3 regions of the Kosakonia sp. Marseille-Q7440 genome follow, and region 1 is predicted to be linked to each of the others. Evidence: predicted binding sites of a transcription regulator. Region 1 holds the regulator's gene; each other region holds the start of a gene.

Region 1 (9,775 bases):
CGGATTGGTTATTTATTTGCGTGGTTTATGAAACGATATTTAATCCTCATTTAATTCTGTGCACTTCGTCATACTCCGTTATTTTTGCTTAAAAAGACGTTGATAATTCACAACGCGAAAAATAGGCTTTGTGCTGTTGTTTACTTAGGGAATATCTATAACAGACTTCCTGTTGTTAATTTTTATCGCCGCCGCGGCGGGGATTTTTACATTTAAAAGGAATCAATGTATGTGCGCGTTTGCAGGTAAACGGAGTTCGCTATCGCTGGCTATTGCCGCCGTTATCGCCATGTCAGGCCTGGCGCTTCCCGCGCAGGCGAAGGCAAGCGGTTTTATTGATGACTCAACGCTCACCGGCGGGATCTATTACTGGCAGCGTGAGCGCGACCGTAAAGATATTCTCGATAATAAATATAAAACGAACCTCTCTCACGCCACGTGGAATGCCAGGCTGGATTTTCAATCAGGCTATGCGGCAGATATGTTTGGCCTGGATATCGCTGCCTTTACGGCGATTGAAATGGCGGAAAACGGAGATAGCGCTCACCCAAATGAAATTGCTTTCTCCGCCAGTAATAAAGCCTATAAAGAGCGCTGGTCCGGTGATAAAAGCGGCATCAGCCTCTATAAAGCCGCAGCAAAATTCAAATATGGCGCTCTCTGGGCGCGCGCCGGTTATATTCAACCCACCGGGCAGACGCTATTAGCGCCGCACTGGAGTTTTATGCCGGGCACCTACCAGGGCGCGGAAGCGGGCATTAATAACGACTATGGCGATGCTGGCGCGCTGAGCGTTTCGTATATGTGGGCCAATGGATATAAAGCGCCATGGCATATCGAGATGGATAAGTTCTGGCAAAACGACAGAGAGCACCGGGTCGATTATCTCCATTCGCTCGGCGCAAAATATGATTTCAAAAATAACCTCGTGCTGGAGGCTGCGTTTGGCCAGGCGCAGGGCTATGTCGATCAATATTTTGCAAAAGCCAGCTACCAGCTGGATGTGGCAAATCAACCGTTCAGCACCAGCTATCAGTTTTATGGTGCCCGCGACAAAGTCAGCGATCGCGGCATCAACGATCTTTACGACGGCACCGCCTGGCTGCAGGCGCTGACCTTCGGTTACACGGTCGGACCACTCGCGCTGCGCCTCGAAGGAACATGGGTAAAAGCAGAAGGCCAGCAGGGCTACTTTTTGCAGCGCATGACGCCAACCTATGCCTCCTCTAATGGTCGTCTTGATATCTGGTGGGATAACCGCTCCGACTTCAATGCCAATGGCGAAAAAGCGCTCTTCCTGGGGGCGATGTACGATCTGGAGAGTTGCAACTTGCCCGGCTTACAAATTGGGGCCTCTTACGCCTACGCCTGGGGCGCAAAACCGGCCGAAATGGCCGTGCCGGATGCGTGGTACAGCGCCGGTTATCGTCTGAAAGAGTCCGCATATAGCCTGGATGCCATCTATACCCTGCAAGAGGGGCGCGCCAAAGGGACGATGTTTAAACTGCACTTTACCCAGTATGACAACCACGCCGCTATCCCGAGCTATGCCGGCGGCTACGGCAACATTTTCCAGGATGAGCGCGACGTGAAATTGATGGTCATCGCGCCGTTTACCCTTTTCTAATTAATTTGTTGCCGGGCATTGGCAACCTTAAGGAACAGAGAATGCATACAGCACGTTTAAGCCTGCTGGCGGGCGCAGTCACAGCGCTGCTTGGCAGCGGCGCGGCACTGGCAAGCCAGAGCACGGTTGACGCCATCAGCCAGTTCAATCTGAACTACGCCGTAAAAGATAACTTTGCCGCACAGCATGGCGTTGATTGTGCGAAGCTCGGCGCAGACTGGGCCTCCTGCAACAAAGCGGTGATCACGCTCACCAACAAAGGCGAGGCAGTGACCGATAACGAGTGGGCTATCTACTTCCACAGTATTCGCCCCGTTCTGCAAGTCGCGAACCCGCAGTTCAAAGTGACCCATATCATGGGCGATCTGCATAAGCTTGAGCCTACCGGGCAATTTACTGGTTTTCCGGCGAATCAGTCCGTTGAGATCCCAATCATTAATGAGTACTGGCAACTCTTTATTACCGATGTGCTGCCGCGCTGGTATGTCACAGGTGAGGAAGCGACGCCAAAAACCATCGCCAATACCAATACGGAAGATCTTGCCCAGTTCGTCACACCGCTTGGCGAGCAATGGCAGCGGACGCCGGACGATAAAAATATCCTGATGACCGCTGAAGCACGCTTTGCGCAAAACAGCGATATCAAAGCGATGAACCTCGCCTCGCTGCGCGGGCAGATTGTGCCGACGCCGCGCGAGGTAAAAATTTACGGTCGGGATATCGATCTCAGCCAGGGGATGAAATTTGACCTTTCAGCGCTGATGCCTGATGCGCAAAATGCCATTAAAGCGCGCTTCGCCATGCTCGGCGTGGAAGAGGGGAGTTATCCGCTACGTACCGAAATTGTGCGTAAAGCGTTCAAGAGTGAGGAGGCGATCAACGGTGCCTATCAGCTGCGTATCAGTGATAAAGAGGCGGTGGTGACCGGTTTTGATCAGAGCGGCGTCTTCTATGGCCTGCAATCCCTGCTTTCGCTTCTCCCCGCGCAGGGGGCGATGACCATCCCCGCTCTGATGGCGAAAGATGCACCGCGCTTCGACTATCGCGGTATTCATCTGGATGTCGGGCGTAATTTCCACAGCAAAGCGGCGGTGCTGCGCCTGCTGGATCAGATGGCAGCCTACAAGCTGAATAAATTCCACTTCCATCTGACGGACGATGAAGGGTGGCGCATTGAAATCCCCGGGCTGCCGGAGCTGACTGAGATTGGCAGCCAGCGCTGCCACGATCTGAGCGAGAAGCAGTGCCTGCTGCCGCAGCTGGGATCCGGGCCGGATCGTGATAACAACGGCAGCGGTTACTTTACCCGCGCCGACTATATCGAGATCCTCAAATATGCCAAAGCGCGGCACATTGAGGTGATCCCGGAGATCGATATGCCCGCCCATGCGCGCGCGGCGGTCATCTCAATGGAGGCGCGTTACCATCGCCTGATAAAAGAGGGTAAAGAGAGCGAGGCGAGCCGTTACCGCCTGCTCGATCCGACGGATACCTCTGTTACCGCTGGCGTACAGTTCTACGATCGCACCGGTTATCTCAATCCTTGCCTGGACTCCTCGCGCAACTTTGTCGATAAGGTGATGGGCGAAATCCAGCAGATGCACAGAGAAGCGGGTCTGCCGCTACACACCTGGCACTTCGGCGGCGATGAAGCGAAAAATATCTACCTGGGGGCTGGCTATACGGATGTGAAAGATCCGCAGCCGGGTAAAGGCATCATCGATCAGAGCAGGCAGGATAAGCCGTGGGCGAAATCGGAGGCCTGCCAGGCGATGATCAAAGCCGGGAAAGTGAGCGACGTTGAGCACCTCTCCAGCTACTTTGGCGCTGAGGTGAGCAAGCTGGTTAAGGCGCACGGCATTGATGTGATGCAGGCGTGGCAGGATGGGCTTAAAGATGCCAAAGACGCCTCTGTTTTTGCCACCAGACATGTGAATGTCAACTTCTGGGATGCGCTCTACTGGGGCGGTTTCGATTCCGTCAATGACTGGGCGAACAAAGGCTTCCGCGTGGTGGTCTCCAACCCGGACTACGTCTATCTCGACTTCCCGAGTGAAGTTCACCCGGATGAAAGCGGCTACTACTGGGGGACGCGTTTCAGCGATGAGCGCAAGATCTTCAGTTTTGCACCGGACAACATGCCGCAAAATGCGGAAACGTCGGTCGACCGTGACGGCAACGCGTTCAGCGCCAAATCAGACAAGCCGTGGCCTGGCGCCTACGGGCTTTCCGCCGAGCTGTGGAGCGAAGTGGTGCGCACGGATGAGCAGATGGAGTATATGATCTATCCGCGTCTGGTCGCCGTCGCTGAGCGGGCATGGCACCGCGCAAGCTGGGAGCTGGATTACCAGGCGGGCCGTGAATACAAAGGCGGCGAGACGCAGTGGGTCGATCAGAAGGCCTTAACGGCAGACTGGCAGCGTTTTGCCAATCTGCTGGGACATCGCGAGCTGGCGAAGCTGGATAAAGCCGGCATCCATTATCGTCTGCCGGTGCCAGGGGCGCGAATTGTTGACGGTGTGCTGGAGGTCAACATCCGCTTCCCGGGGCTGGTGGTCGAGTACTCCCTCGATCGCGGCAAAACATGGCAGCACTATGAAGCGAAATCCCGTCCACAGGTTAAAGGAGAAATTCAGCTGCGCACCTTAAGCCCGGATGGCAGGCGCGTCAGCCGCGTCGATAGCCTGAAAGCCTGATCGCTTTCCTCTCTGAGCGGCGTAACCTTTTAACGCGCCGCTCAGCCGGCAGGCATAAAAAAAGCCAACCTGACGGTTGGCTTTTAACGTTCAGAAGAACTTATTTTGCGTCGTGCGCGTGTTCATCTTCGCGGCAGTCACCTTCGGCGCAGTGGCCGTAAAGGTAGAGACTGTGGTTCGTCAGGCGGATGCCGTGTTGAGCGGCAATTTCGCGCTGGCGCAATTCGATGGAGTCATCACTGAATTCGATAACTTTACCGCAGTCGAGGCAGATAAGGTGATCGTGGTGATGCTGCTGCGTCAGTTCGAAAACAGACTTGCCGCCTTCGAAGTTGTGACGGGTGACAATCCCGGCGTCATCAAACTGGTTCAGCACACGGTACACCGTTGCCAGACCAATCTCTTCACCCATGTCGATCAGACGCTTATAAAGATCTTCCGCACTGACATGATGGTTATCCGGCTCCTGAAGCACTTCCAGAATTTTTAAACGTGGAAGCGTGACTTTCAGGCCGGCCTTCTTTAATGCGGTATTGTTGTCAGTCATGCGGAATCTGTCCTGTTGCTATACGATTCACTTCCTTCTCGGAAGTTATAAGGAATGCACCCGGGCGAATGCGTATCATTATAGAACTGCCATGTATAAATGAAAACTGCAAGCCCTCAAGTAAAGTAAGCTTTTAAAACGTGGTATCGCCGACAACTCCCGGTCGGGCGTACTACGTTAAGCAGCGCTTATTGTACAGGGATGAGTAGGAAAGTTAAAAAAATGTAGCAATTATTTCGATTGCTTTTACCTATTGATACGGCGCAACCAGCAGATTGCGCCATAAAAATCAGGCATTCAGGATTTCATCAAGATGCAGCTCTTCAGAAACCTGCTTCACCCACTTCTGCACGCGCTCGGCGGTCAGTTCTGGCTGACGGTCTTCGTCAATCGCCAGACCTACAAAGTGATCGTCATCAGCCAGGCCTTTTGAAGCTTCGAAATGGTAACCGGCAGTCGGCCAGTGGCCCACAATCGTCGCGCCGCGCGGTTCAATAATGTCGCGAATGGTGCCCAGCGCATCACAGAAGTACTCAGCGTAATCTTCCTGATCGCCGCAGCCGAACAGCGCCACTAACTTACCATTAAAATCAATCTCTTCCAGCGTCGGGAAGAAGTCATCCCAGTCGCACTGCGCTTCACCGTAATACCAGGTCGGAATGCCGAGCAACAGGATGTCATACCCTTCGATATCTTCCTTACTGCTCTTGGCAATGTCATGAACATCGGCGACGTCTTTACCAAGCTGGCTTTGGATCATTTTGGCGATGTTTTCGGTGTTGCCGGTGTCGCTGCCGAAGAAAATGCCTGTAATTGCCATGAGTAAAATAACCTCTTGAATCTTAATGAGTATAGGGGGAGCGCTAAGCCCACAGATAAGGGCAATCATAGCAGAACAGAGAAGAACGCGGAAACTGCTATTGCCGCGGACTGCACTGTATGCCACACGAAAAGGGGAATTTGATGAGGATTCAGAAGAATCGCTATCCGCGCAGGGCTTTAAGCTGCGCCAGCAGCATCTCTTCGATAAGTTCGCTGCGGCTTATCTCACGCGCTTCGGCCAGCTCATTTAAGGCTTCCACCGCTTCCGCATTCAGTTTCAGTTCGACGCGCTTAAGCCCGCGAACCTTATCGCGTTTAAGCTGGTTGCGTTTATTAATGCGCAACTGTTCATCACGCGAGAGCGGGTTGGTCTTCGGCCGTCCCGGGCGACGCTCATTCGCGAACAGATCTAGTGTCGTACGGTCCGTTTGTTCTTTAGCCATGATATGAATACTACGGGAAAACACGCAATCGGGCCGCTGCCCGGGCTGAATAGCGCGCCATCATACATCACCAACATCGGCACGCCAACGACCGGGCGCGTTGAAACGACCGGTCGCCGCCTTTTTAATCAGTTGGCCTTACTCTGCCAGATAACGGCGGATGGCCCGCAGCACCGCATCAGGTTTTTCTGCATGCACCCAGTGCCCGGCACCGGCAATGACATACGCCCGCGCCTGGGGAAACTGCGCCAGCAGCGCATCGCGGTAGGCATCGGTGACATAAGAGGAGTTGCCGCCGCAGACGAAGAGGGCAGGCTTATCCCACGCCGGAATGGTCTCCCAGCCCACAATATTGGCATATTGATCCCACAGCACCGGCACGTTGAAGCGCCACTCACCGTCAACGAAGGATTTCAGTAAAAACTGAACCACGCCCTCTTCATTAAGCTGCTCGCGCATCAGCGCCGCCGCCTGCTGGCGCGACGAAACGCCCGCCTCGCTGACGGCGTTGATAGCGGCAAAGATCTCATCGTGACGGCGCACCTTATAATCCACGGGCGCCATATCAATCGCCACCAGGCGATCGATGCGATCGGGTGCCAGTGAAGTTAGCGCCATCACCGCTTTGCCGCCCATGGAGTGGCCGATAAAGGTCGCTTTTTCAATCTGATGGGCATCAAGCGTATCAAGCAGATCCTGCGCCATCGCCGGATAGTTCATCTCCGGTGAGCGGGGCGACACGCCGTGATTACGCATATCCACCTGCAGCACATCGTGATCCTGCACCAGGTCGCGGGCGAGCACGCCGAGGTTATCGAGGCTGCCGAAAAGGCCGTGAACCAGCACAATCGGGGAATTGTTGTGCGGATGTTGTGCAGTTTGCGCGCGCGTGTTCAATTTCATGGCAAAGTTCTTTTTTTCACTCCAACGGGTTAGGTTATTATGGTGAACATTCTGCCGCCCGGCTGCAAGGCTAAGCATTACTCTGAGTTTTGCCGCCATCCTGGGGTGTACCTATCCGCTGTTGGGATTTCACTTTATAATCCCAATACTTGTATTCAGATTTTATATAGCACTGGATTAAGATGAAAACGATTGAAGTTGATGATGAGCTCTACAGTTACATTGCCAGCCATACCAAGCACATTGGCGAGAGCGCATCCGAGATTTTACGGCGTATGCTGAAGTTCTCCGCCGCATCATCGTCTCCCTCTGCAGCGCCCGCCGCGCCGGTGAAAGAGACACGCGCTGCAAGCGTCGTCGAAGAGGTGAAACCGGCCAACACCACCCGGGATAAGGTCCGTGCTGTTCGCGAGCTTCTGCTCTCGGACGAATACGCCGAGCAGAAAAAAGCGGTCAATCGCTTTCTGCTAATCCTGTCTACACTCTATTCACTCGATGACAAAGGGTTTACGGAATCCACTGAATCTCTGCACGGTCGCACGCGCGTATACTTTGCCGCTGATGAGCGCACCCTGCTGCAGAACGGCAACCAGACCAAGCCGAAGCAAGTGCCGAACACCCCTTACTGGGTCATCACCAACACGAATACGGGCCGTAAATGCAGCATGATTGAACACATCATGCAATCAATGCAGTTCCCGGCGGAGCTGATTGAGAAAGTTTGCGGCACAATTTAATCCTTGCATTAAAAGGACGAAGCAATGGCAAACCATCCGCGCGCGGGCCAACCTGCGCAACAGGGCGATTTGATTAACGTCGCGCAGCTGACTGCGCAGTACTATGTGTTGAAACCGGAAGTTGGCAACGCTGACCATGCGGTGAAATTTGGTACCTCAGGTCACCGTGGTAGCGCATGGCGTCACAGCTTTAACGAGCCGCACATCCTTGCCATTGCGCAGGCGATTGCCGAAGAGCGTGCGAAAAACGGCATCACCGGGCCGTGCTATGTCGGTAAAGACACGCATGCCCTCTCTGAGCCGGCGTTTATCTCCGTGCTGGAAGTGTTGGCTGCCAACGGCGTCGATATCATCGTGCAGGAAAATAACGGCTTTACGCCGACGCCTGCCATCTCTAATGCAATCCTTGTGCACAACAAAAATGGTGGCGCGCAGGCGGATGGTATCGTGATTACGCCGTCCCATAACCCGCCGGAAGATGGCGGCATCAAATACAACCCGCCGAACGGCGGCCCGGCCGACACCAACGTCACCAAAGTGGTGGAAGATCGCGCTAACGCGCTGCTGGCTGACGGTCTGAAAGGCGTGAAACGCATTTCGCTGGATGCGGCGATGGCTTCCGGTCACGTCACTGAAAAAGATCTGGTGCAGCCGTTTATTGAAGGGCTGGCGGAGATCGTCGATATGGCGGCGATCCAGAAAGCGGGCCTGAAGCTGGGCGTCGATCCGCTGGGCGGCTCCGGTATTGAGTACTGGAAACGTATCGCCGAGCACTACAAGCTCGACCTCACCATCGTTAATGATGAAGTGGATCAGACTTTCCGCTTTATGCACCTCGATAAAGATGGCGCGATCCGCATGGATTGCTCCTCCGAGTGTGCGATGGCCGGTCTGCTGGCGCTGCGCGATAAGTTTGACCTGGCCTTCGCCAACGACCCGGATTACGACCGCCACGGCATCGTAACCCCGGCTGGTCTGATGAACCCGAACCACTACCTGGCGGTAGCGATCAACTACCTGTTCCAGCATCGTCCGCAGTGGGGCAAAGATGTCGCAGTCGGTAAGACGCTGGTCTCCTCGGCGATGATCGACCGCGTGGTTAACGACCTTGGCCGTAAGCTGGTGGAAGTGCCGGTGGGCTTTAAGTGGTTTGTTGATGGTCTGCACGACGGCAGCTTCGGCTTCGGTGGCGAAGAGAGCGCGGGTGCCTCGTTCCTGCGCTTCGACGGTACGCCGTGGTCTACGGATAAAGATGGCATCATCATGTGCCTGCTGGCGGCGGAGATCACTGCGGTGACCGGTAAAAACCCGCAGCAGCACTATGACGAACTGGCTGCCCGCTTTGGCGCGCCAAGCTACAACCGTCTGCAGGCTGCGGCCTCTTCCGCGCAGAAAGCGGCGCTCTCTAAGCTCTCGCCTGAAATGGTGAGCGCCAGCACGCTGGCAGGGGATGCGATCACCGCTCGCCTGACCGCAGCACCGGGCAACGGCGCCTCGATTGGCGGCCTGAAAGTGATGACCGACAACGGCTGGTTTGCCGCGCGTCCGTCAGGCACCGAAGACGCCTACAAAATCTACTGCGAAAGCTTCCTCGGCGACGAACACCGTAAGCTGATTGAGAAAGAAGCGGTAGAAATTGTCAGCGAAGTGCTGAAAAACGCGTAAATCGCGGCACAATAAAAAAGCTCCCTCGGGAGCCTTTTTTATGTCGGATGGCGGCTGACGCCTTATCCGACCTACAACTGCATCAAACACTAAATCCGAAACCCGTAGGCCGGATAAGCGCAGCGCCATCCGGCAATCAAACCGCGCAGAACACCTAATCCGTAGGCCGGATAAGCGCAGCGCCATCCGGCATTCAAACGGCGCGGAACACGTAACCCGTAGGCAGGATAAGCGTAGCGCCATCCGGCAATCAAACCGCGCAGGACACGCAACCCGTAGGCCGGATAAGGCGCAAGCCGCCATCCGGCAATCAAACGGCGCGGAACATGTAACCC
Region 2 (9,775 bases), on a different contig from region 1:
CACGCGCTCACTTTTGACGGGCTGGCGCTGTCAACGGTCAGTTTCTCCCACTTCCCGCTGACTCGCGTCTCAGATTTGATGGCGTTAAAGTTAGCCCCGGTGCTCCACTCGCTGTCGGTAAAGAAGTAATCCACCTGGCCTTCGACGCCATAAATGCGGCGCTTATCATCATCAATATTGATAGTCATATCGCTTTTATTGATGTTGATGGTTTTATCGGAGAGGGAGTAGTAGCCCGCAATCTGCGTGCGCAGGTTATCGCCGGTGTAGCGCCAGCCCAGTTCGTAGGCGTTAACTTTTACGCCATCCAGCTTCGAATCGTTCACATTGACGCTGTTCAGCAGGCGGTAGTGACCATCGACCAGTTGATAGGTACCGGCACCGTAATATTTTGCCAGGTCGGGGATCTCAAAGCCCTGCGAGAAGTTGAACCACAATTGCTGGCGATCGGTCAGATGGCCGAGGATACCGGCGTTAAACAGAAGATTGTTGTAATCCGTTTTCCCGCCCGGCACGGCATCCGCTGAAGTGGCTCTGCCGTTGGCAATCGCCTGCTGCTGCGTGTAACCGACAAAATCGTCGACGCGGTTTTCGGTGTACTGGTAACGCACGCCGCCGCTCAGGGTGATAGCGTCAATGTCATAGCTACTTTGCAGGAACGGCGCGATATTGGTGATGCTGTAGCCCGGATAGCGCTCAACCTTAAAGGCTTTATCGAGCTGCATCCCGCCACTGGCGGCGGCGCTGTTCAGGTTGAAAAACTGCTGATTGGCGTCGAACGCTTCATGTTCTGCATCGATCCCCCAGGTCAGCGTCAGGGCATCAACCGGTTTGCTGTTGATGGTCAGCTTGCCGCCATAAAAGTCGGTCTTCTGCTGCGAAGCGCCGATGCTGGTGACTCGTCCGTTAGAGAGGGTCGGGAAGGGGTAAAACGCCAGGCTCTCGTCGCGGTAGTAGATCTGCGCCACCACATCCTGGCCCCAGAAATCGGTGTTTGAGTATTGCAGGTTAATCAGGTGGCGCTCGGTGCCCGGAATCCGGTCGGCATCAAGGTTGCCTTTGTTGTAGGCGTTAGCGGTACCGGTGACTGCCGAGAAGTTTTCGCCTAAGAAGAGGCCGTGTTTCCCGTCAGACTCGCTTTTATAGTACTGAGTGGTGAGTTGCAGCTGCTGGTGCTCATCGATGTTGAGCGTGCCGGTGCCCATCACGTCCAGTCGGTCAGAGTATTGCAGGCCGGTCTGGGTGTTATCGATGATTACCTCATCGCCTTTGCCGTCATACCAGCCGCCGTAGCGCTGATAAGCAACCGACAGTCGACCGGAGGCCTTATCATTCCCGCCGCTGACCGAGGCCGCAACATTGTCGTCATGATCGTTATGGCTGTTAAAGCCGCTTTTGGTGCCGGTCTGGAACTCCACTTCCGTCTCCGGCTGCCCCTTTTTGGTCACGATATTGATCAGGCCGCCGGTGCTGCCGCCGCCATAGAGCGAGGTCGCGCCGGAGATAATCTCAATGCGCGCGATATTAAAGGGATCGATCGAATCAAGCTGGCGGCTGTCGGTGCGCGATGAGTTGAGGCGCACGCCGTCGACCATCACCATCATTGAGCGCCCGCGCATATTCATGCCGTAGTTGGTGCGCCCCTGGCTGCTGACATCCATTCCCGGAATAAGCTGCGCCAGCACCTCTTTTAACTCTTTACCACCCTGAACCTGCTGTTCAATGTCAGCCTGCTCAATGACCCAGGTGGTTTGCGCCATATCGGCGACGCTGTGATTAGCGCGGCTGGCGGCCACCACCAGCGTCTCCTCTTTTGCGTCTTGTGCTGCGGCCTGTGCGGATAACATCATCAACAAACATGGGTTAATAGCCCAAAGGTAACGATTTTTCATTCTTATAACGTTCCTGATTATGCAGGTGAAAACGACCTTAACCGGTCGCGGTAAACACCGCTCTCAAGTTGAGAGTAATTATCAAGATGATATGAATTATCGTTACCATGTAAACAGCTTATGTAAAAAAATTATACCTAAGCTTGTGATTTAGCTACCAATTTTAAGAGGTTGTTTCTTGTGCAAATTAATGAGGGGCGAGAAAAGACCGGCGCGAACGGTAATGTCGCGCGGTATTATGTGTTCTCTAAGATTTAATTACAGGAGTAAACGCGGGGCAGAAAAGCGTATTTACAGGTTTATCAGCGCCTGTTTTTGTTATTTTTTTCTTTAAAATCCGCAATCGCCTGGTTGATGTTTTCCGTGACGAAGACGTCAACTTTTTCTCCGTCCAAAAAGACTTCGTAATGTCCAGAAACATATTTAAAGGTATACATCTTATCCTGGTAGCGAAGACGCTTTTCCTTTACTGATAAGCCCCTGATGCGCATAGCGACGCGGGCCATCGTGTCTATCTTTTTATTTTTCATGATTATTTTACTTACCGTTGCAGGTTGAGTCCGCGTTCAAATATTAAAACCACGTCGGGCAATGTTAATTTTTTACCCCCTCAAAGGGAAGCAAAGGTTGCCAGAAAAGCACTCCTGAGGCCAGGTAAAATATCTTCTTCTGATTTAAGGTCTTTTTAGCCAATTAATCAACCTGCTGCCATATATAACCGCATTCAGAAACAACCTGGTCGCACAGGAATAAATTCTCTTTTTTATCGTGATAATAGTTTTGATTCTCGTTTAAGCAATGCGGTCGATAAGTTTGAGTTTGATCTCAAAACAGTGTTTTAAAATGCGCAATAGCTTTTTACTGACCTATGCTGGTGTAAAAAAATAACAGCATTACAGCCCGTTAAGCCGACTCTCTTTTCTGACTTTGGACAGAGGCCGCTATTTGCCAGTAGCAGATCCCGATTCAACCGGCGCGCAGCGCTGGCAAAGCGTCATATCTGGCAGATCTGTGCCCTGGCTGCATGAACTGCCTTTGTCCAAAAACCAAGGAGAGAACAATGAAAACCCTGCACTGCTCCGCACTGCTGCTGGTCTGCCTGAGCGCCAGCGCGCAGGCGGCCGAGTGGAACGCCGTGGTATCGCCGACGCCGCAGGCTGGTGAATTTTCCACTATCGGCCAGGCGCTGGACGCCGCGCCGCAGAGCGGCACGCCGTGGCGCATTCTGATTAAAGAGGGGCGCTGGCAAGAGCGGCTGGTGATTGAAAAGCCCGTCACGCTGATCGGGGAATCGATGGCGGGCACGGTGATTGAAGCCAATACCCCCGCAGGTGCGCTGGATGAGCAGGGGCAGAAGCTTGGCACCGGGCGTACCAGCACGGTAGAGATCCGCGCCAGCGGCGTAACGCTGGAGAATCTGACTATCCGCAATACCTTTGATTTTCCCGCCAACGCCGCGCTGCCGGAAGGCGATGCGCAGAAGCTGAAAGATACCCAGGCGGTGGCGCTGATGGTGGCAGAAGGGGCAGACAGAGCGCGTTTTCGCCACGTTCGCCTCGAAGGTTACCAGGACACTTTCTACAGCAAGCAGGGCAGCCGCAGTTACTTCACCGACTGTGCCATCAGCGGCCATGTCGATTTTATCTTCGGCCCCGGTATCGCGGTGTTCGATCGCTGCGAAATCATTGCCCGCAACCGTGATGACACCGCGCCGCCGTACGGTTATCTCACTGCGCCTGCCACCCAGGCCGGGGAGCGGTTTGGCCTGTTTATTATCAATAGTAAGTTGAGCAAAGAGCCGGGCGTGCCGGCGAAAAGCTTTGCGCTGGGCCGCCCGTGGCACCCGACCACCCAGTTTAGCGACGGGCGCTATGCCGACCCGAACGCCATTGGCCTGGCGGCAATTATCAATAGCGAGATTGATGACCATATCTACGGCTGGGACAAGATGTCCGGCAAAGATAAGCACGGCGATAAAATTTGGTTTTACCCACAGGACAGCCGTTTTTATGAGGCCAGTAACCGTGGGCCAGGCGCCGGGCAGGGCGGTGAGCGCTATCAGCTCAGCGAGGCGGACGCCGCGCAGTATAACGTAGCGGCGATCTTCGAGGGCTGGGAGAGCACCCTTCTGCAATAAACACGTTGCCCCCGTTTTGGGGGCATTTATTTACCATCGCCGAAGAAATAATTTTATTTGCTAACGATAAGTTTTCATTTTTACCGCACTTTTTTTTATAAATATTATCCTTATGGAGTATAAAAAGTAGCACGAAATAGGTTTGTGAAGATTTATCTCATCAACTTTAAATAACATTTATAAAAAATAGTCGATATTTTTTATAACAGGTATATGCTATGCAACATATGCTTCCCCCCCTTTCGGCAACAATAGTGGCTGAGATAAAAAGAGGACGAAATATGCAACGCATTGCCATACCCGCGAATTATGTCCACACCCGCACCACCCCTTTCTGGACGAAAGAAACAGCACCGGCCTCCATCTGGAAACGCCATCTTGACGCCGGGACGCGTCAGGGTGTCTACCCGCGTTTAAGCGTGCAGCGCGGCGCGATCCGCTATTACGGTTATGCCGATGAGACCAGCCCGCAGCCGGTGGAAACCCTGACCATTCACGCCGGTGAGTTCGGCGTCTTCCCGCCTGAAAAATGGCACAACATTGAGGCGCTCAGTGACGACACGGTGTTCAGCGTCGATTTCTATGTTGATCCCAAAATTCTGATTGAAGGTTGAGGTAGCAATTATGGATACAGAAAACAGAGGTTATTCACTCTCAGTTTCCCATCGGGAAAGCGGTAAAACAGAGCAGAAAGTTTATTTAAAACCAATGTCGCTCTATCTTCCTGATATTGCGAACCAGGCCGTTTCTGAACTGGTCTCGAAATTAAATCTGCCTGCTGATAATAGCGGGGAATATACGCTGACCGTCACCAATAATAATAATGGCGTCTCGGTCGATAAAGATTTTACCCGCCTCAGTGAACTGACCGATCCCCTTATTGCCGCCGACGCGGTAAAAGATCTGATTAATATCGTCCGCGGCTACGAATCGGATGAAGAGACCAACGTATGCGGCTGGTAACCGGAGGCTAATGATGACGCAGCTTATTCCACTCCATTTTCGCCATACCCGCTCGACGCCTTTCTGGACGAAAGAGACGGTGCCGCAGGCGCTTCTGACGCACCATAACACCAAAAAAGGGGTCTATGGCCGCCTGTCGGTGATGCAGGGCGCGGTGAAATACATCGGTTTTGCCAGCGAGCATGATGCCACTCCTGAGCGAGAAGTGGTGATCGAAGCGGGGCAGTTTGGCATCAGCCCGCCGGAGTACTGGCACCGGGTTGAACTGTTGACCGATGACACTTACTTCAACCTCGATTTTTTCGCCGATCCTGATGCCGCGCTTGATGGTAAAGGCATCGGTCAGGTGGTCAACACCCACCGCCGTTGAAGGCTAAGCGCCCGATCCTCCGGGCGCTTAAAAGTGATCGATAAACCGCCTGACCGCCGGTGAGCGCTCGAACTTGCGCCACGCCAGCGCAACATCGGTTTTCAATGTGTTTCCCGCCACCGAATGAAAGGTCACCATCGGATGCCCAAAGCAGGCCATCGACTGCGGAATGATGGCAAAGCCAAAACCGGCCGCCACCATGCTCAGGGATGAAGAGAACTGCGAGGCCTGATGGGCGTTATCCATCTCCACACCGGCACGCAGGCAGGCGTTGTAGATCAGCTCATACAGCCCCGGCGACACCGCTTGCGGAAAGATAATCAGCGGCGTGTTCTGCAACTCGCTGAGCGCGATATCCGCCTTCGCCGACAGCGGATGCGTGCGGTGCAGGGCAATCAACATCGGCTCCTCGTCCACCAGCTTCAGGCTAAAGGTTTTGCTGCTTTCGCAGGGCAGGCGCACGAACGCTACGTCAATCAGCCCCTCATCCAGGCCGTGGATCAGCGTCGCCATATTGTCCTCTTTCTGATAGAGCGCCACCTTCGGGTAGTCGCGCTGAAACTGGCGCAGCACCGAGAAGAAGTGGGTATGGAAAGCGTTGGAGCTGGTCACGCCAAGGTTGAGCTTGCCGTTGATCCCCCGGGCGATCCCTTTCGCTTTTTCCAGCGCCGCATCGCTCATCGCAAGGATATGGCAGGCATCTTCATAGAAGGCCTCACCGGCCTCGGTGAGCGTGACGCCACGCGTCAGGCGATGGAACAGCGGGGTGCCCACTTCCTGCTCAAGTCGACGGATCTGTTGGCTTAATGGCGGCTGCGACATACCGAGCATTTCGGCTGCCCGCGTGAAGTGTTGCGTCTGGGCAACGGCGACAAAATAACGTAAATAACGAAGTTCCATATCTAAAACATCTTAAACCCTCATGTTTTCTATATTGGAATCCCCCGCTGAAACGAGTCAATATTTAATCAGCTTTTCTAATCGTCTCTACAGTGGGGGAAAAGATGATGGGTAACGCAACTGATTGTTCTTGCGAAGAAAATCTACGAAACACAATTCGTGCTTTTTCTGAAAGCAAGCCAAACGGCGTGATATATCAAACATCGCTAATGAGTGCGCTACTTAGCGGAGTTTATGAAGGTAATACCACGATTAAGGATCTACTTAATCATGGTGATTTTGGTCTGGGTACATTTAATGAGCTTGATGGCGAATTAATTGCCTTCAACAGCGAAGTGTACCAATTACGTTCCGATGGCAGTGCCCGCGCCGCGAAGCCGGAACAGAAAACCCCCTTTGCGGTGATGACCTGGTTCAAACCGCAATACCGGCACGTGTTTGAGGAGCCGATCAGCCGCCAGGCGCTGCATGAGGTGATTGACCGGCAGATCCCGTCCGACAACCTCTTTTGCGCCCTGCGCATCGACGGCCATTTCCGCCATGCGCACACCCGCACCGTGCCGCGCCAGACACCGCCCTATCGCGCCATGACCGATGTGCTCGACGATCAGCCGGTCTTCCGTTTTAACGGCCGCGACGGCGTGCTGGTCGGTTTCCGCACCCCGCAGCATATGCAGGGGATCAATGTGGCGGGTTACCACGAGCATTTTATTACCGACGATCGCCACGGTGGCGGTCATCTCCTCGACTACCAGCTGGATCACGGCACGCTGACCTTTGGTGAAATCCATCAACTGATGATCGATCTCCCTGCCGATGAAGCCTTCCTGAAAGCGGATCTGCACCCGGATAACCTGGACGCCGCCATCCGTTCGGTTGAGAACTAAGTGATGTAAAGGAGTAGTGTATGAGCAACGAACGCCATACCCAGATGTGGGCCCACGGTGCCGACATGGTGGTGGGGCAACTGGAAGCGCAGGGTGTCAAACATGTTTTCGGCATCCCTGGCGCGAAAATCGATAAAGTGTTTGATTCTCTTCTCGATTCCTCGATTGAACTTATTCCGGTACGCCACGAAGCGAACGCCGCGTTTATGGCGGCAGCGGTCGGGCGTATTACCGGCAAAGCGGGCGTAGCGCTGGTGACCTCGGGTCCTGGCTGCTCCAACCTGATCACCGGCATGGCGACCGCCAACAGCGAAGGCGACCCGGTGGTTGCCCTCGGCGGGGCGGTGAAACGCGCCGATAAAGCCAAGCTGGTTCACCAGAGCATGGACACGGTCGCCATGTTCCAGCCGGTGACCAAATATTCCGTTGAGATCTCCTCCCCGGATGCCATCTCCGAAGTGGTTTCGAACGCCTTCCGCGCCGCCGAACAGGGCCGCCCGGGGAGCGCGTTTGTCAGCATTCCGCAGGATATCTCCGACCAGCCGGCCAGCGGCAATATTCTGCCCTCTAACGCCGTGCCGCAGCTCGGTTCCGCGCCTGACAAGATGATTGATGAGGTGGCGAAGCTGATTGCCGGGGCGAAAAACCCCATATTCCTGCTCGGCCTGATGGCCAGCCGGGAAGAGAATATCGCTGCGCTGCATCATCTGCTGGAGAAAACCCATATTCCGGTGACCAGCACCTACCAGGCGGCGGGCGCGGTTAATCAGGAGCACTTTACCCGCTTTGCCGGACGCGTAGGCCTGTTTAATAACCAGGCGGGCGACCGGCTGCTGCACCTGGCGGATCTGGTTATCTGTATCGGCTACAGCCCGGTGGAGTATGAGCCGGCAATGTGGAACACCGGCGATGCGAAGCTGGTACATATTGATGTGCTGCCCGCGTATGAAGAGCGCAACTACTCGCCGAGCGTTGAGTTGATTGGCGATATCGCCAGCACGCTCGATAAGCTGGCACACAAGATTGCCGAACCGCTGGTGCTCTCGCCGCGCGCGTCGGAGATCCTGATCGACCGTAGCAACCAGCGCGAACTGCTCAGCCGTAAAGGCGCTCAGCTTAATCAGTTTGCTATTCACCCGCTGCGCATTGTCCGCGCGATGCAGGATATCGTGAATAACGATGTCACCCTGACGGTGGATATGGGCAGTTTCCATATCTGGATTGCCCGCTATCTCTATAGCTTCCGCGCGCGCCAGGTGATGATCTCTAACGGTCAACAGACAATGGGCGTTGCCCTGCCGTGGGCAATTGGCGCATGGCTGGTCAATCCGGGGCGCAAAGTGGTCTCCGTCTCCGGCGACGGCGGTTTTTTACAATCCAGTATGGAGCTGGAAACCGCTGTGCGTCTGGGCGCCAATATCCTGCACATCATCTGGGTGGATAACGCCTACAACATGGTGGCGATTCAGGAAGAGAAAAAATATCAGCGCCTCTCCGGGGTCAACTTCGGCCCCGTCGACTTTAAAGCCTATGCCGAATCTTTCGGCGCGAAAGGGTTTGCCGTTGAAAGCACTGCCGCACTCGAGCCGACGCTGCGCGCAGCGATGGACACACAAGGCCCGGCGGTGGTCGCCATTCCGGTCGACTACAGCGATAACCCGCTGTTGATGGGCCAGCTGCACCTCAGCCAGATTCTGTAAAAACTAAGGAGTCGTTATGAAAAAAGTCGCATTTGTTACCGGTGCCGGCCAGGGTATTGGCCGCGCAATCGCTCTGCGTCTGGCAAAAGATGGTTTTGCCATTGCCGTTGCCGACTATAACAGCGAGACCGCAAAAGCGGTGGCCGAGGAGATCAACGCCAGCAACGGCAGCGCGATTGCCGTCACCGTCGACGTTTCCAACCGCGAGCAGGTGTTTGCCGCCGTTGAAGAGACGCGCAAAAAACTGAACGGCTTTGACGTGATCGTCAACAACGCCGGGGTTGCGCCCTCCACGCCGATTGAGTCCATCACCGAAGAGGTGATCGATAAGGTCTATAACATCAACGTGAAAGGCGTGATTTGGGGCATGCAGGCGGCGATTCAGGCCTTCAAAGCGGAAAAACACGGCGGCAAAATCATCAACGCCTGTTCGCAGGCTGGCCACGTCGGCAACCCGGAACTGGCGGTTTACAGCTCAAGTAAATTCGCAGTACGCGGCTTAACCCAGACTGCCGCACGCGATCTGGCCCCGCTGGGCATTACCGTTAACGGCTTCTGCCCGGGGATTGTCAAAACCCCAATGTGGGCTGAAATTGACCGTCAGGTCTCTGAAGCAGCGGGCAAACCGATCGGTTACGGCACCGAAGAGTTTGCGAAACGCATTACGCTTGGTCGCCTGTCAGAGCCGGAAGATGTCGCCGCGTGCGTCTCTTACCTCGCAAGCCCAGATTCTGACTATATGACCGGGCAATCGCTGCTGATTGATGGCGGTATGGTCTTTAACTAGTTTTACGGCTCGGACATGGCCTTGCCTCTGCCTTCGCGCAGGGGCTTTTTTTTGCCCGCGCCTTTTGCGTTTTTCGGCAAATGAGCGAAGAAATTGTCGTTTTGGTTGCTCAGCAAAGTGCGTTTTACTGACAGCATCC
Region 3 (9,775 bases), 1.4 Mb from region 1:
GGCACACCCGCCAGCCGCGCGGCCTCTTCATTACCGCCAATCGCCAGCGTATTGCGACCAAAGGTGGTGCGATTAAGCAGGAAGCCGAAGATAATCAGGCAACCAACCGTCAGCCAGATTGGCGCAGGCAAACCCAGCCAGTTAGCGTAGCCAAGCTCGAAGAAGCGCTCATCTTCGATGCCGACCGCTTTACCATCAGAGATGATATAAGCCAGCCCGCGTACAATCTGCATGGTCGCAAGGGTTGTGATCAGGGCGTTGATCTTTAAGCGGGCAATGACGAAACCGTTAATAAAGCCGCTGACCACACCGAGCAGCAAACCGGCGGCAACGCCGATCCACAAGCTTTCGCTGAGGTTAATCACCACCGCCGTGGTCACACCGGCGCAGGCAATCACCGAGGCGACCGAGAGATCGAAATCGCCGGAGGCGAGGCAGAAAAGCATGCCGCAGGCAACCATTCCGGACATTGAGATCGCCAGCCCCAGCCCCTTCATATTGACGAAGGAGGCGAAGTTCGGCACAAACACCGCGCAGCCGATAAACAGCACCGCGAAGACCACCAGCATGCCAAACTGATCCCAGATGCGTCCGACGCTAAAGGGCGACTTTTTCGGCGCGCGGGCCGTTGTTAAAGATGACATCGTTTTCTCCTCACTCAGGCGACCGCCTGGCTCACTTTTGGCATAGCCAGGCTCAACACCTGCTGTTCATCACTCTGTCCGTGTAGCACCTCACCGGCAATCTCCCCTTCGCGCATCACCACGATGCGGTCGGCAACGCCGAGCACTTCGGGTAAGTCACTTGAAGCAAAGAGCACCGCGACGCCACGCGCGGCCAGCGCGTATATCACGTTGTAGATCTCATGCTTGGCACCCACGTCGATACCGCGCGTCGGCTCATCAAGCAGGATCACTTTCATCTCTTCCGACAGCCAGCGACCGAGGATCGCCTTCTGCTGGTTGCCGCCGGAGAGATTCATAATCAGCTGTTCGGCACCGGGGGTTTTGATATTGAGCGCGCGAATATGGTGCGCGGCGTTCTCGCTCTCCCAGCCATCGTTTATCAGGCAGCCTGCGCGAATGTATTTACGCCGGGCGCTGATATTGATGTTCTCCTGAACCGAGTGCACCGGGATAATCCCTTCGGCTTTACGATCTTCCGGGCAGAGCATCATCCCTGCCCGAATGGCGTGGGCCGGTTTCTGGATGTTGATCGCTTCGCCATCGATAAAGACCTGCCCTTCGGTGATCTTCGTCCCGCCGAACAGCCCTTTCATGAGTTCGCTGCGCCCGGCACCGACCAGACCGAAGAGGCCGACGATTTCACCGCTGCGCACGCTTAAGCTGATGGGCGTACGCACGCCCGGCGCTTTCACCTGCTCCAGGCGCAGACGCTCTTCGCCACAGGGGCGCGGTTGCCAGCCGTAGATATCGCCCAGTTCGCGCCCGACCATCGCCTGCACCAGCTGATCGTGGTTGACCTGCTGCATATCGCTGAAGGTGCGCACGTAGCGGCCATCTTTAAAGACGGTAATAGCGTCGCTAAGGGCAAAAATCTCCTCCATACGGTGGGAAACATAGAGGATCACCCTGCCCTCTTTGCGCAATTCCCGGATCACGCGGAACAGGTTGTCGATTTCACGTGCCGAAAGGGAACTGGTCGGTTCGTCAAAGGCGATCACTTTGGCGTTGCGCGCCAGCGCTTTGGCAATCTCCACCATCTGCCATTGACCGATAGAGAGATACTTAAGCGGCGTCTGGGGATCGATATCCAGCCCAAGATGCTGTAATTGCAGGCCCGCTTCGTAGTTGAGCAGCGAGCGGTTCACAATGCCGCCTTTTTGCGGCAGTTGACCCAGATAGATATTTTCCGCGACAGTCATCTCCGGCACCAGGTGCAGCTCCTGGTAGATGATCGCCACGCCGGCATTCAGCGCCGCAGTGGTGTCGCTAAATACCACCTCTTCGCCTTTGATCGCCAGCGTGCCGCCGGTGGGCGCGTAGTTACCGCTAAGAATTTTTAGCAGGGTGGATTTCCCCGCGCCATTTTCGCCCATCAGCGCGTGCACCTGCCCGGCATAACAGTCAAAGGTGATATCGCTCAGCGCTTTGACGCCGGGAAAGGTTTTGCTGATGCCGCGAAACGAGAGATAGGGAGTGGAGTGTTGCATAACGTCTCCGTGAAGCAGTTGAGGGTACGACAGGCTCCCCGTTTGCACGGGGAGCGCAACCGACAGAGCCTTACAGTCCTTTCTTCGCCAGCTCTTCTTTGAAGTTATCGCGGGTGATCAGCACCACATCGGTCACCGCGGTGAACTTCGGCGGCTCAACGCCTTTGGTCACCCAGTTGTAGAGCAGCTCGCTGGTTTTATAGCCATGCACGTCCGGGCTTGGCAGCAGAGATCCATAGAAGCCGGTGGCCTGCCCTTTCGACAGCTCGCTCACCGCATCGACACCGTTAATACCGATGCCAATCACATCGGCCGCTTTAAAGCCCTGGCCTTCGGTGGCGCGCACGCCGCCCAGCACGGTGTTATCGTTCATACCGAGCACCAGCCAGTGTTTCACTTCCGGATGCTGTACCAGCAGGGAGTTACCGGCATCGAATGCGCCGGGGATATCGTTAGATTTGGTCGGCACCTGGTAGATCTGTTTTTCCGGGAAGCCGGCTTTTTTCAGTGCGTCCATCGAGCCGGAGGTACGGCGACGGGCGGTGTCGAGTTCGTTCGCGGTGATTGCCATCACGCCGGTCTCTTTTACATCCCAGCCGCGTTTTTGCATCTCTTTATAGAGCTCTTCGCCCTGACGCGCGCCGATTTCACTGGCCGCCATCATCACCAGCGGAACGGTATCCATCGGCTTGCCTTTGGCATTGACGAACTGGTCATCGACGGCAATCACTTTCATGTCGTAACCGCGTGCTTTCGCCATGATAGCGGAGCCCAGTTTCGGATCCGGCGTACAGATGACAAACCCTTTCGCGCCGCTGGCCGCCAGGCTATCAATGGCGTTCAGCGTTTTTTCGCCATCCGGGACGGCGATTTTAATCACCTCGAAACCTAACTCTTTGCCCGCTTTGTCAGCGAATTTCCACTCAGTCTGGAACCAGGGTTCTTCCGGCTGTTTAACCAGAAACCCGAGCTTCATGGTTTCAGCGATAGCGGATTGTGACATAACGGCAGCCAGGCCGATGGCCGCCAACGCTTTAGTGAATTTGTGCATGGTAAACTCCGGCTTAAACACGCTTTTATGTAGGGAACAGAAATAATTGCTATTGTTAAAAGTTCAAAAAACAAGGCATTAGCGCCCATGCATCAGATGGACATCTGTGCTGGAAATAGTTTTAGCGGGAAATTGATTCTCCATAGGAGAGCGGCATCACACGGCTGAATTACAGTAATTCCGTACATAAATTCAGCGGATTTAGCCATAAAGTCGGCGGCTTTTGTCAGACAAATCGCAAGGGTGAAAGCAGGATAATCCATAACGTCAGCCAGCTTATCCTTGTACCCGGCCACAGGGCGCGGCCGGGCGAAACGATTACCAGCGGTAGTAGATGTGATCGGCGTGTTCGCGAACGGGTTTTTCGTCGCCCAGCAGGCGCGCGGCAAGCGTAAAGGCAAAGTCGAAAGCGTGTCCCAGACCTTTGCCGCTGATCAGGTTGCCATCTTCAACGACCGGTGCATCGACATACTCGCCGTCTTGCACTTGTTGATAGAGATCGCCGGAGCAAACATACCGACGCCCGTTGAGCAGATTGTTGCCGCCCAGCACGCGCGCAGCGGCGGAGCAGATGGGGCAGATCAGTTTCCCTGCCGCATCGTGGGCTTTAACAAATTGCACGACATCGCTGCTGCCCGCGAGGTTGACGCTGCCCTGCGGCCCGCCTGGCAGGACGATGGCATCGAACAGCGTCGCTTGCCGCTCGGACAAGGTGCTGTCTGCCACCATAGGAATGGCGTGATAGCTGACCACCGCGCGGGTATCCGCGCAGGCCAGCGTCTCTACTTCAATCTCTAAGCGGCGCAAAATATCAATAGTGATAATCGCTTCCGCTTCTTCAAAACCCGGCGCTAACAATACCGCCACTTTTTTCATGACCGACTCCTTGCCGTTGAGGTCAGGTGAAACAGGTGGCGTTATTGTTGATCAAAACAGCGTTTCAAAATCCTCGCTGCGTCACAGACCCGTGGCCGGATGTCGATAATATGCGCGTTAGTGCGCTTCGCCCTGCGGGGTGAACTTCAGTTCAATCAGCGCAATGGCTTTTTGAATCGCCCGGCGCGTCACCGGATCGGCGGCGGCGGGATGGGTCGAGAAGTCGATGGTTTTAAGCTGGTTAGCCATTTTTTCACGCACTTCAACCGGCGCGATAACGTCAATCACATCAAGGATCTGTTTGATGACCAGCTGGCAGGCGACAACGTCAGAGACCAGCTCCTGGTCGGCGGGGGTGTTTTGCGACATGGGAAGCTCCTTATTGAAAGGGCGCCATAGTAGCGGGAAACGGCGGGCAAGAGTAGTTTTGCGCGCGGCCGCGTTGCGCAGAGACAAAAAAACCTGCCGCAGCAGGTTTTTTTATTCTCAGAACATCGCGCCAGGCGGTACGTCTTTGAAGGTCTTGCAATAGGTTTCAAACATATGCTTCAGGATTTTACGCAGTTTCATTTTTCACTCCGGCAACTAGTCAGGCAGGTGTTGAGCCTTAATGGGCGACATAATATGACGCCCGTCACAAAAATCAATCTATCTGAGAGCGAAATCACGTTTCAAAAATTGAAACTGGCGTAGTTTTATGAGCAATCTGATGACAAATCCGACAGTTAGCGCGCTAAAAATATTTTTAGCTTCTTCAATTATTTTTTGTGGATGGCAGACTCTCAATGACCGAAAGTTCCCCTGCGCAAACGCGAGGTGCGGTTTCTCCCGCTGCATTACTGGTCGCGGGCGCCTTCTTTATGGAGTTTATTGATGGCACGGTGATCGCCACCGCGCTGCCGGATATGGCAAAAACCTTTGGCGTCGAAGCGGTGGCGCTCAATATCGGTATCAGCGCCTATCTGATTACGCTTGCTGTACTGATCCCCGCCAGCGGCTGGATCGCCGATCGCTTCGGCGCGCGCACCGTCTTTACGCTGGCGCTGGCGATCTTCACCTTCGCCTCGGTGCTGTGCGGCCTCTCCACCAGCGTCGAGATGTTTGTGGCAATGCGGATCTTGCAGGGGATGGGCGGCGCGCTGATGGTGCCGGTCGGGCGGCTGGCGGTGCTGCGCACCACGCCCAAACATCAGCTGATTACCGCTATCGCTACGCTGACATGGCCTGCGCTGGTGGCCCCGATTATCGGCCCGCCGCTCGGCGGGTTTATTACCCACTACGCGGACTGGCGCTGGATCTTCTTTATTAATGTGCCGCTCGGACTGCTGGGGATGGCGCTGGCGCTGCGCATTATTCCCAACATCCGCGAAGAGGAGCGCCGTCCCTTCGACTTAACCGGCTTTCTCACCACCAGCGTGGCGATGGTGAGCCTGGTTTACGCAATGGAAGCGCTCGGTTCGCAACACCCACAGGGTGGATTGACGCTGGCACTGTTGACGCTTGGCGCGGTGATGTTTGCCTTTACGCTGCGCCATTTCCGCCACCACGCGTGGCCGATGATCCGCCTGGACGCGATGCAGGTACCAACTTTTCGCGTCACTATGTATGGCGGTTCGCTGTTTCGCGCCTCGATCAGCGCAGTGCCGTTTCTGCTGCCGCTGCTGTTTCAGGTCGGGTTTGGTATGGATCCCTTCCACGCCGGGCTGCTGGTGCTGGCGGTGTTTGCCGGGAATTTGTCCATTAAACCGGCGACCACGCCGCTTATCCGCTGGCTTGGCTTTCGTAAGCTGCTGTTGATTAACGGCGCGCTAAATGTGATAGCCCTGCTGGCCTGCGCGTTTCTTACCGCCGATACGCCGGTGTGGCTGATCTTTGCCATCCTCTATCTTGGCGGCGTCTTTCGCTCGGTGCAGTTTACCGGCGTCAGCACGCTGGCGTTTGCCGATGTGCCCACCGCGCAGATGAGTTATGCCAATACGCTGTTTAGCACGGCGACACAGCTGGCGGTGGGGCTGGGCATTACGCTTGGCGCGATTGGCATTCGCCTTGGCGAGCATATCAGCGGCTGGTTAGGGATCGGCGGGATGGAAGGGATCAGTTTCCGGCTGGCGTTTGTCTTTATTGCGTTGATCTGTCTGGTAGGAATGATTGATACGCTGCGCTTGACGAAGGATGCCGGCAGCGCGGTGTCGCAGAAAAGTCGTTAAACAGAGATGCCGGATGGCGGCTTACGCCTTATCCGGCCTACAAAACAAAGCCCGGCACGCATTGCGCTACCGGGCTTTTTTATTGTGAAATCGCAATGCATTGCCGGATGGCGCCTTATCCGGCCTACAAAAGCCCGAAACCGACCACAGAAACGTAGGCCTGATAAGCGTAGCGCCATCAGGCAAGATGACTATCAGGCCAGCACTTCACGCACGAAGGCTTCGATCTCTTTATTCTGGCAGTTCTCGAAGAAGCACTGCTGGAAACGCTCGCCGGAAACGGCGGTTTTCACCAGTTCGCGATCGATGGCGCGCAGCGTATCGAGATAGTTCTCTTTCACCACCGCTGCTTTCACCTGGTTCAGGATCCCGGCGTTACGCACCTGCGGCTCTTTACGCTCCGGCGGATAACCTTCCCCGTTGCGGCCGGTAAAGGCTTTCTCAAAGATAAAGCGCACATTCAGCTCTGCGCCCCAGCCAAAGCCTTTAGCAAACGGCAGCGCCAGCGCGTTACCGTTGTTGATCTGCGCGAACAGGAAGGCGTCGGCCGGATCGATACAGTAACCGCAGACCACGCCCGGATGGATGTTCAGCGACATCAGCGCGCCCTGCCCGGTGCCGCAGCCGGTCACCACGAAATCCACCGCTTTAGAGTTGAGCAGAATGCTGGCCATAATACCGAGGTGGATATAGGTCAGATGATGGTCATTTTCGTCGCTCATGCCGACGTTATACACCGGGAAATCTTTCTCATCGGCTACGGTTTTCAGCTCTTTGAGAATGATGGCGTTTTTCGCCGCCTGGCTGTTTTCCATCATCAGTGCAATTTTCATTTTTATCTCCTGTAGACGTGCTTCGGATAGCAAAGGTTACCTAAACCTTACTACCTCACAAACATACTTTCAAATTTAGTGAAAAATGGTTTTAAAAATCAAAAGCCGCCTCACAGTTTTGAACGGCCCGCTCCTGCCGTCCTGATTAGTAGAGGGTGTTCGGGGGGTTATTCCGTCGATTGCCGCACAAAGGGCGCGATTAAGATGAGAAGATGCAAAAAATGAAGCAGAGCAACGTCATGAAGAGAGTCGTTATTGCCGCCACGCTGTTACTCCTTGCCGGGTGCACCATCACCAAAGAAGCAGAAGTGAGCAGTGTGGACACCACCAGCGGCGTGGTGCGTCTGAGCTTTAATCAGCAGATGATGCAGACCGCGCGTTATGATGAGTATGTCGCACAGGGCACCGCCAACAAACAGTGCCAGCAGTTGGGTTACGCTACCGCCGTGGCATTTGGTCAGCCTGTGCAGACCTGTAGTTTGATCAGCGGTTCGGGCTGCATGAACACCAAAATCACCATTCAATATCAGTGTCGCGGTATCGCTATCGACCCCAACCGCGCGGCCTGGTAAATTCTTAAGCCAGCTATTATTGCTGGCTTTTTCTTTTATTAATAATCAAAACAATTCTCATTCATTTACATATTCCTCCGGCAATGCGTGTTATTCGCATTCTCTTTATTAATCAAACGCTTTATTATTTTACCTTTTGCAAATAATTAAATAACAAATTATAGTGGCGGCACTTTCCCCTGTTATTTTTTTAATTCCGGAGCCGTGCGATGTTAAAAGCAGAGATGATCGAAAAACTCAACGAACAGATGAATCTGGAACTCTTCTCCTCCCTGCTCTATCAACAGATGAGCGCATGGTGCAGCTACCACAGTTTTGAAGGCGCCGCCGCGTTTCTGCGCCGCCACGCGCAGGAAGAGATGACCCATATGCAGCGCCTGTTCGACTACCTGACGGACACAGGCAGCCTGCCGCGCATCGCGAATATTGCTTCACCGGTCGCAGAGTATGCCTCCCTTGATGAACTGTTCCGCGCGACTTACCAACATGAGCAGCATATTACGCAAAAAATTAATGAGCTGGCGCACGTTGCAATGATGTCGCAGGATTATCCGACCTTTAATTTCCTGCAGTGGTATGTTGCCGAGCAGCATGAAGAAGAGAAACTCTTTAAATCGGTAATTGATAAATTAACGCTGGCGGGTAAAAGTGGTGAAGGCCTCTACTTTATTGATAAAGAGCTGGCGACCCTCGACGCACAAAATTAATAATAAGGGCGGTGCAGTTAATTCTGTACTGCCTTTTTTCTTTCTGCTCCACAACACTACTCTCTGATTATCCTCTGTCACAAAATGCCTGATTCCGCACTTAACACCAGCGGTGGTTGCTCTTTTTCGTCCGCACGATAAAGCGTAAACAAAAGATTACAACAGATGTAACGGTCATTTGACGAAACGGTGGAATTATCTTACTCTGCGCCGCGTATTGCGTGTGCAGTGAGTTCAGAAATAGAGGAAAGTGTGAAAAATCGGGCACTTGGAAGTGTATTTATTGTCGCTGGCACCACCATTGGTGCGGGCATGCTGGCGATGCCGCTGGCAGCAGCGGGCGTAGGGTTTGCAACGACGCTGGGGCTGCTTTTCATCTTATGGGCAGTGATGTGTTATACCGCCCTGCTGCTGCTTGAAGTCTATCAGCATGTTCCGGCTGAGACCGGGCTGGGCTCGCTGGCGCAGCGCTATCTGGGTCGTTACGGTCAGTGGATCACCGGCTTCAGTATGATGTTTCTGATGTACGCGCTGACGGCTGCCTATATCAGCGGTGCTGGCGAGTTGCTTGCTTCAAGTATCAGCGAGTGGTTTAACGTTTCGCTCTCGTCGAGCGCGGGCGTGCTGATCTTTACGCTGGTGGCTGGCGGCGTTGTCTGCATTGGCACCTCGCTGGTCGATCTCTTCAACCGTTTTCTCTTCAGCGCCAAAATCCTCTTTTTGGTGGTTATGCTGGCATTGTTAATGCCGCATGTTCATCAGGCTAACCTGCTGACTATGCCGCTGGAAAAAGGGCTGGCGCTCTCAGCGCTGCCGGTGATTTTTACCTCGTTCGGTTTTCACGGCAGCGTGCCGAGCATTGTCAGCTATATGGGCGGCAACATTCGCCAGCTGCGCAAAGTGTTTATTACCGGTAGCGCTATTCCGCTGGTGGCGTATATCTTCTGGCAGCTGGCGACCCTTGGCAGCATCGACTCTCATACCTTTATGGGCCTGCTTGCCAGCCAGTCAGGGCTTAATGGCTTGTTGCTGGCGCTGCGCGATGTCGTCGCCTCTGCACATGTCGAACTGGCGATCCACCTCTTTGCCGATCTGGCGCTGGCTACCTCATTCCTCGGCGTCTCGCTGGGCCTGTTTGATTACCTCGCCGATCTGTTCCGTCGCCTCAATAGTGTCAGCGGCCGTTTGCAAACGGGCATCATCACCTTTCTGCCGCCGCTGGCGTTTGCCCTCTTCTACCCGCGCGGTTTTGTGATGGCGCTCGGTTACGCAGGCGTTGCGCTTGCGGTATTAGCCCTGCTGTTGCCGTCGATGCTGGCGTGGCAGAGCCGCAAACATCATCCGCAAAGCTGTTAT

Evidence for each region. The regulator Fur, encoded in region 1, represses iron uptake genes when iron is present. The targets are predictions, from matches to a motif close to ATAATAATGAGAACNACTATCAA.
Region 2: ACWPW2_RS17825 (TonB-dependent siderophore receptor) is a predicted target of Fur. The motif match lies at 1,961-1,983, and genes of this name have one in related genera.
Region 3: ftnA (non-heme ferritin) is a predicted target of Fur. The motif match lies at 7,751-7,773, and genes of this name have one in related genera.

The regions. Positions count from the first base shown of each region.
Region 1 is NZ_CBCPLT010000001.1:1,169,331-1,179,105, forward strand. Features, by position in the region: gene chiP (chitoporin ChiP) at 230-1,627, shown strand; gene ACWPW2_RS05290 (beta-N-acetylhexosaminidase) at 1,669-4,323, shown strand; gene fur (ferric iron uptake transcriptional regulator) at 4,424-4,870, opposite strand; gene fldA (flavodoxin FldA) at 5,160-5,690, opposite strand; gene ybfE (LexA regulated protein) at 5,854-6,135, opposite strand; gene ybfF (esterase) at 6,274-7,038, opposite strand; gene seqA (replication initiation negative regulator SeqA) at 7,221-7,775, shown strand; gene pgm (phosphoglucomutase (alpha-D-glucose-1,6-bisphosphate-dependent)) at 7,800-9,440, shown strand.
Region 2 is NZ_CBCPLT010000002.1:816,956-826,730, forward strand. Features, by position in the region: gene ACWPW2_RS17825 (TonB-dependent siderophore receptor) at 1-1,892, opposite strand, end outside; gene ACWPW2_RS17830 (hypothetical protein) at 2,195-2,422, opposite strand; gene ACWPW2_RS17835 (pectinesterase family protein) at 2,953-4,029, shown strand; gene ACWPW2_RS17840 (DUF1971 domain-containing protein) at 4,311-4,643, shown strand; gene ACWPW2_RS17845 (DUF1869 domain-containing protein) at 4,654-4,992, shown strand; gene ACWPW2_RS17850 (DUF1971 domain-containing protein) at 5,006-5,362, shown strand; gene ACWPW2_RS17855 (LysR family transcriptional regulator) at 5,390-6,262, opposite strand; gene budA (acetolactate decarboxylase) at 6,370-7,149, shown strand; gene alsS (acetolactate synthase AlsS) at 7,170-8,849, shown strand; gene ACWPW2_RS17870 ((S)-acetoin forming diacetyl reductase) at 8,866-9,636, shown strand; gene ACWPW2_RS17875 (hypothetical protein) at 9,730-9,775, shown strand, end outside.
Region 3 is NZ_CBCPLT010000001.1:2,565,106-2,574,880, forward strand. Features, by position in the region: gene araH (L-arabinose ABC transporter permease AraH) at 1-644, opposite strand, end outside; gene araG (L-arabinose ABC transporter ATP-binding protein AraG) at 659-2,173, opposite strand; gene ACWPW2_RS11990 (arabinose ABC transporter substrate-binding protein) at 2,244-3,224, opposite strand; gene ACWPW2_RS11995 (DJ-1 family glyoxalase III) at 3,543-4,100, opposite strand; gene ACWPW2_RS12000 (DUF2766 family protein) at 4,218-4,469, opposite strand; gene azuC (stress response protein AzuC) at 4,587-4,670, opposite strand; gene ACWPW2_RS12010 (MFS transporter) at 4,886-6,307, shown strand; gene ACWPW2_RS12015 (RpiB/LacA/LacB family sugar-phosphate isomerase) at 6,502-7,140, opposite strand; gene yecR (YecR family lipoprotein) at 7,380-7,712, shown strand; gene ftnA (non-heme ferritin) at 7,922-8,419, shown strand; gene tyrP (tyrosine transporter TyrP) at 8,672-9,775, shown strand, end outside.